Linked DNA regions of Candidatus Thiodictyon syntrophicum. The protein of the gene in region 1 interacts with the protein of each later gene in a pairwise test. Links are inferred from orthologs where the notes say so. Each region holds a gene or a part of one and is shown in the gene's direction. Other genes may lie near its edges.

Region 1 (3,130 bases):
GGCTGCACCGCTTCATCAACGACTGCTTCTGGGAGGTGCGCGGCGGGCGCTATTACGCCAACCCGCGGCATCTGCTGCTGTTCCTGATCTCGGAGTCCCCCCTCTACCACTCGCTGCAGAAGGAGAGCTTCCGGGTCTGGGTCGGGCGGATTTCCGAACACCAGGTGGAGTACCGGCCCGCCGATTTCGGGCTGGGCGCGGCGGCCGTGCCGCTGTTCGCCGCCCTGGCGGAGCTGTTCCGCGCCCTGGGCAGCGCCCCGACCCATAGCGAGTTCGGGCACATCCTGACCGACCTGCAACTGCATGTGCGCACCAGCGAGCACCTGCGCCTGTGCCTCTACGGCCGGGCGGAGGGGATTATGCGGGACGCGCTCGCCGCGCCGGCCCTGAGAGCGCCCCTGGACGCCGTGGTCGCGGCCGCCGCGACGCTGCTGGTGGCCGAGCACATCGAACTGCGCGGCGACTGCTGAAAACCGCCCGCCGGGCGACTTTTCAAGGGTTATTTGGGGTCCGCGAGCCGGGGGAGTTGCGCGAGTGCCTTCACCCGAAAGCTGCGCGCCGCCAGGATGCTGCACGGGACGAAGCCGACATCGTGGCTCATGGTCTGGAGCGGTTCACCGGGCGCAGATAATCGAGGTTCGCGACCGCCGCTCCCAAGAGCCGCGCCTGGACCACCTCGTCCGGCTGGGTCCCCGGCAGGAGTGCCGCCGTCTCTTGGGCGAACTGCGGACGCAGCAGGGCGCTGAGCGGCTGGCCGGTCACCTGCGCCGCGGTCACGCCCGCGAAGGCGATGAAAAAGGGCTTATCGATCAAATTGTCGACAAAATCCGGCTGCGCCTCCAGAAAGGAGTGCGCGGTGGCCCCGGTGATGTCGTAGGGCCCGGACATGGCCGTGATGAAACTCGGCCGCAGCGCCGGGTCCCGGGCCTCCTCCAGCAGGCGGCCGAGCCACAATGCGTTACCTCCGCCCTCGCTGTAACCGGTGACATAGAGCGCCGCGCCCGTCTTGCGCCCGAGTCGCGCCAGGAGTTCACGGGCGGCATGGATCAGGTCCCGGCCCGCCGGGGCATTGAGCCGGCCCAGGGCAAAGGGGTGCGGTCCGCGGTTCACCCCATAGCCGAGATAGTCCGTGGCCATCGGCAGTTCGGTGCCGGACAAAGAGCGGGTTCGGCCCGGATTGTAGGCCCCTGACGCCCTGCCCGTCTCCCGCCATAGGCACCGACCGGGGCACGCGCACGGGTACGGGGGAACAGGAACGCTTGCCGCAACGCCGGGGCGACCGCACCTAACGGGGCATCGGGGTGACGCCCCGCCCTCACGACCCGGGACCTCAGCATGAACCGACAGACCCGTATCACGACCGTCCTGACACAAGCCCTGGGGCCGCTGCACCTGGAAGTGGTCGACGAGAGCCACCTGCACGCGGTGCCGGTGGGGGCCCAGTCACACTTCAAGGTGTTGGTGGTCAGCGAGCAGTTCGCCGACCATGGGCTGGTCATGCGCCACCGGGTGGTCAATCGGCTGCTGCGCGACGAGTTCGACCACGGGCTCCACGCCCTGGCCCTGCACACCTGGACCCCGCGGGAGTGGTTTGAGAAGGGCGGTACGGCCCCGGAGTCGCCCCCGTGCCAGGGCGGATCGCACGCAGACTGAGGCGGGGGAACCGGCCGGCGCCAACATCGGCGAGGTAAGGAAGCGCCGCTATTGATACTATTGCCGCCCGGCCGGCCTGCACCTGGCCGGGCAAGTCTTAAAACGGGGGCCCTGCGCTTCCCATCGTCAATCCTGTCGGCACGGCATCGGGAGCAGACTCATGAGATCCAAGTTATTGATTGCGTGTATTCTTGGCGCCTCCTACTGGACGGCGCCCGCCGGGGCCGCCGATCCGGCGACGGTCAAGATCGGCTGCGTGGCGCCGCTGACCGGTCCCCAGGCGCACCTGGGAAAGGACATCGAGAACGGGGCCCGCCTGGCGGTGGACGCGATCAACGCGACCAATCCCCGGCTCGGCGGTCAGCCGGTCCAGTTCGTCCTGCAGGTCGAGGACGACGCGGCGGACCCCAAGACCGCGACCGTAGTGGCGCAAAAGCTGGTGGATGAGGGCGTCAAGGGCGTGGTCGGGCACCTGAACTCGGGGGCCAGCATCCCGGCCTCACGCATCTATGCCGACAACGACATCCCCCAAATCTCCCCCGCCTCCACCGCGGTGGCCTACACCCACCAGGGGTTTAAGACCACCTACCGGGTGATGGCCAACGACTCCCAACAGGGTCAGGCCTTGGGCAAGTACGCGACCAAGCTCGGCAAGCGGGTGGCGGTGATCGATGACCGCACCGCCTACGGCCAGGGCCTGATCGACGAGGTGGTGAAGGGGGTCGCGGCGGCCGGCGGGGAGGTCGTGGGCCGGGAATACACCACCGATAAGTCGACCGACTTCACCGCCATCCTCACCTCGCTCAAATCCAAGAAGCCGGACGTGGTGGTGTTCGGCGGCATGGACCCCCAGGCCGCCCCCATGATCCGGCAGCTGCGCACCCTGGGGATGAAGACCGCCTTCATGGGCGGCGACGGCATGCAGTCGGCCGAATTCCTCAAACTCGCGGGACCCGCCGGGGAGGGGGCCATCGGGTCGTCGCCTGGGCTGCCGCTGGCGAAGATGCCCGGGGGGGCAGACTTCAGAAAGCGCTTCAATGAGCGCTTCGGCAAGGTCCAGATCTATGCCCCCTTCGCCCACGACGCGGCCGTGGTGATGATCCAGGCGATGCTGCGGGCCGACTCGACCGAGCCTGAGAAGTACCTGCCGGAACTGGCCAAGACCCGCATCGACGGGGTCATCGGCCCCATCGCCTTCGACGACAAGGGGGATCTGAAGGACGGCCCCGTCACCCTCTATCAGGTCAAGAAGGGCCACTGGGAGCCGGTGGAGACCGTCGGCGGCCAGGCGGCGCAGTAGCAACCACCCGCCGCGCCGCGCATGGACGTCCTGCTCCAGCAACTCGTCAACGGCCTGATCCTGGGTAGCCTGTACGCCCTGGTGGCCTTGGGCTACACCATGGTGTACGGCATCCTGGAGTTGATCAATTTCGCCCACGGCGAGATCGTGATGCTGGGGGCCATGGTGTCGGTGACG
Region 2 (3,091 bases), 740 kb from region 1 along the record:
GGGTCCGGTCTCCATCGCTACCCTGGCCGGGCACTTGGGGCACGACTCCCGCCAGGTGCAGATCGACATCGCTAAGCTTCTGGATCTGGCGCTGGTAGAGCAGGACGCGGCGGGACTGGTCTGCGTGCCTTGGGAGGAGATTCAGATCCAGGTCACCCTGGCCAGGGCCAAGGCGGCTTAGCGGGGTCGGCCATCGCGACCGCCATGCACTTTTAGCGGGAGGGGCGGCGTCAGCGGCCACCCCGGCGAACGAGGATGAAGGCCGCCGCGTCACCGTCACGCCGGGCATTGAGGGTACGCGCCGCACGCTTGAACCCGCGGATATCCCGGGCGCTATAGCAGGTGCGCTCCCACTGCTCGTAGTCCTTCATGGTTCCCCCCAGGCTGAGCCATTCGCTCAAGGCAATCTGTTTGTACTGGGAGTCGTAGACGATGGACTCGATCGCCATCCCCGCCGCCGCGGCCAGGAGGGCGAGACTGGTCGGGGTATGCAGGTAGAGGTGCCGCGGGGCGTCCAGGTTGGCCCAGGAGGCGCCGTACTTGCGCCAGGCGTAGCTGCCGGCGAGCGGGATGCGGACCAGCAGCCGGCCGTCCGGCGCAAGGTGCGCGGCCAGTGTCGCGAGCACCTCCAGCGGCCGGTCCATGTGCTCGAACGAGTGGTGCAGCATGATCAGATCGAACTCGCCCGCGAGGTCTGCGAGCGGCTCTTTCTGCACCACCAGGCCGCCGGGATAGGTCAGCGTCTCGGCGATGAAGGGGTCCAGACCGCGCAGCGATCGGAATCCGTCTCGCTGCAGGCGCAAGAGCAGATGGCCGGCGCCGCAGCCGACGTCCAGGATGCGGGAGTCGAGCCCGAGCGGCAGCCGCGCCAACCAGTCGCCGTAGGGCGGTAACGGCAGGAGCCGCGCGAGCCACCGGCCGCCGCGCCCGAGGCCACCGAGCAGCAGCCGCGTGCGCAGGGCCTTGAGCCGGCGCCGCCAGGCGGGGAGCCGCCGCACCTTGGCCTGGCCGTAGGCGCAATAGTCGGGCGGGTACCAGGCGGCCATCTCCGGCGGGATGTCCTGCAACTGAAGGCACCCGCAGGCCGCACACTCCAGGTAGACGAAGGCGCCAGGCACGCCGTACATGGTCTCGCGCACCTGGTGCAGACGGTTGCCCTGGGAGTGTCCGCACACACGGCAGTCGGCGGCGTTTTCGCTCATCGTTTGCGGTACCTGTGGGTTCTGACTTGAGGAAGGGTGCGGGGCACCGGGGATTGGTGATGATCGAGGCCGGTCCGCGCAGCGGACGCGACTGGCGCCCCCCGCGGCACGGGAGCGTTGAAAACCAGGCGTCCGACCCGACTGTCTTGGTCCAACTTTCAGTCAACTTACAGAGGTAACCGAATGGATGTCTTGGAGCGCATCGACCAGCAGGTGAAACAACATCCCGTCGTCATCTACATGAAGGGCACGCCCCAGTTCCCCCAGTGCGGATTCTCCATGCGGGCCGCGGCGGCGCTCCAGGAGTGCGGGGTCCCCTTCGACTATGTCAACATCCTGGATGACCAGGAGATCCTCCAGAATCTACCGCGCTACGCGGACTGGCCCACGTTTCCCCAGATCTACATCGACGGCGAACTGATCGGGGGCTGCGACATCACAGTGGAACTGCACGAGAAGGGCGAACTCAAGGCGCTGATGGAGGCGGCCACGGCCAAGGCGGCACCCTAGTCGGGGTCCGCACTTCGCCCTACCGACCGTCCCCGGGTCCCTCCCAGAAGTGCACCGGGTCCAGGGCCTGCCAGCGGTTGACGATGGTACAGAAGAGGCGGGCGGTCTGTTCCGCGTCGTAGATTGCCGCGTGCGCCTCGCTGTTCTGCCAGCCGAGCCCGGCCGCCTGCGCGGCCTTGGCCAGAACCGTCTGGCCGAACATCAACCCGGCCAGGCTGACCGTGTCGAAGACGCTGAAGGCGTGGAACGGATTGCGCTTGAAGCCGGTACGCTCGACCGCCGCCGCCAGGAAACCCAGGTCGAAGTGGGCATTGTGCCCCACGAGGATGGCGCGGTTGCAGCCCGTCGACTTCACGGCCTTGCGGATCGGGGTGAGGATGCGGGCCAAGGCCTCGTGCTCGGCCACCGCGTCGCGGAACGGGTGGTCGGGATCGATACCGTTGAAGGCCAGCGCGCGCGGATCGATCTCGGACCCCACGAACGGCAGGACGTGGGCCGCGATCGGCGCGGCCGGTTCCAGGTTCCCGTCCGGGCGCATCCGGATGATCACCGCGGCGATCTCCAGCAGGGCGTGGCGCTGGGCGTCGAAGCCCGCGGTCTCCACGTCCACCACCACGGGCAGAAAGCCGCGAAAGCGGCGGGCGATCCCTTCGACAATCGGTTGCTCTTCGTTCATCGCGACAGCATACGGGGGCGGCGCCCGGTTGCCAAACCGGCGCACGCCCGGCGACGCCTCAGACGCCGCCCCGCGCGGCGGCCCCGGTGCGGACGGCGCGCCCGCACAACCGTAAAGGCACCGCAGACGCAAAGAACTACAATAGGGGCCTGACCTGGCGGGGGCGACCGCGCCGACGGCACCAAAAGGCGGGGTAGCGCCATTAAATCCCAAGCCTTTTTGCGACCTTGCGGTCTGGCGGTCTTTTTTGGTTCAACGAGCCGCGCCCGACGGGCGTCGGGGGAACGACACAAATGCGCGATTGGAAGACCGGAGCAGGGACCCGCCGGGTGGCCGGGTCGGCGCTGGCGGCACTGCTGGCCGCGGGCTGTGCCTCCCAACCCAATCGGGTCGCGGACCCCCGTGACCCGCTGGAGCCCTACAACCGGGCGGTGTACCGCTTCAACAGCGACTTCGACAAGGCGTTTATGCGGCCCTTGGCCAAGGGCTACAAGGCGATCACCCCGGAGGTGGTCGACCGCGGCATCACCAACGTTTTCGACAACATCGACGACGTCACCTCGCTCGCCAACAACATCCTGCAGTTCAAAATGTCGCGCGCCGCCAACGATATCGGGCGGCTCATCGTCAATTCCACGCTCGGAGTCCTGGGCTTCATGGACGTGGCCACCAACCTGGGCCTGCCGAGCTACAAGGAGGACTT

Evidence for each region.
Region 2: the proteins of THSYN_RS19585 (region 1) and grxD interact in binary tests that used the Escherichia coli proteins (3 or more experiments, as listed by UniProt). The link is inferred for Candidatus Thiodictyon syntrophicum from one-to-one orthologs.

The regions. Positions count from the first base shown.
Region 1 is NZ_CP020370.1:4,664,521-4,667,650, forward strand. What follows is about bases 180-2,994. They hold THSYN_RS19585 (BolA family protein), read left to right. Parts: upstream 180-1,335; coding sequence 1,336-1,653; downstream 1,654-2,994. Other genes in these bases: THSYN_RS19575 (hypothetical protein), read left to right, coding at 180-470; THSYN_RS19580 (hypothetical protein), read right to left, coding at 598-1,158; THSYN_RS19590 (branched-chain amino acid ABC transporter substrate-binding protein), read left to right, coding at 1,814-2,953; THSYN_RS19595 (branched-chain amino acid ABC transporter permease), read left to right, coding at 2,975-2,994. Outside these bases: more of THSYN_RS19575, read left to right, coding at 1-179; more of THSYN_RS19595, read left to right, coding at 2,995-3,130. UniProt on the Escherichia coli protein: Transcriptional regulator that plays an important role in general stress response. Has many effects on cell morphology, cell growth and cell division. Acts by regulating the transcription of many genes, including dacA (PBP-5), dacC (PBP-6), ampC and mreB.
Region 2 is NZ_CP020370.1:5,409,136-5,412,226, forward strand. What follows is about bases 273-3,048. They hold grxD (Grx4 family monothiol glutaredoxin), read left to right. Parts: upstream 273-1,385; coding sequence 1,386-1,712; downstream 1,713-3,048. Other genes in these bases: THSYN_RS22895 (class I SAM-dependent methyltransferase), read right to left, coding at 273-1,202; rnt (ribonuclease T), read right to left, coding at 1,732-2,388; THSYN_RS22910 (MlaA family lipoprotein), read left to right, coding at 2,682-3,048. In the rest of the region: THSYN_RS22890 (HVO_A0114 family putative DNA-binding protein), read left to right, coding at 1-181; more of THSYN_RS22895, read right to left, coding at 231-272; more of THSYN_RS22910, read left to right, coding at 3,049-3,091. UniProt on the Escherichia coli protein: Monothiol glutaredoxin involved in the biogenesis of iron-sulfur clusters.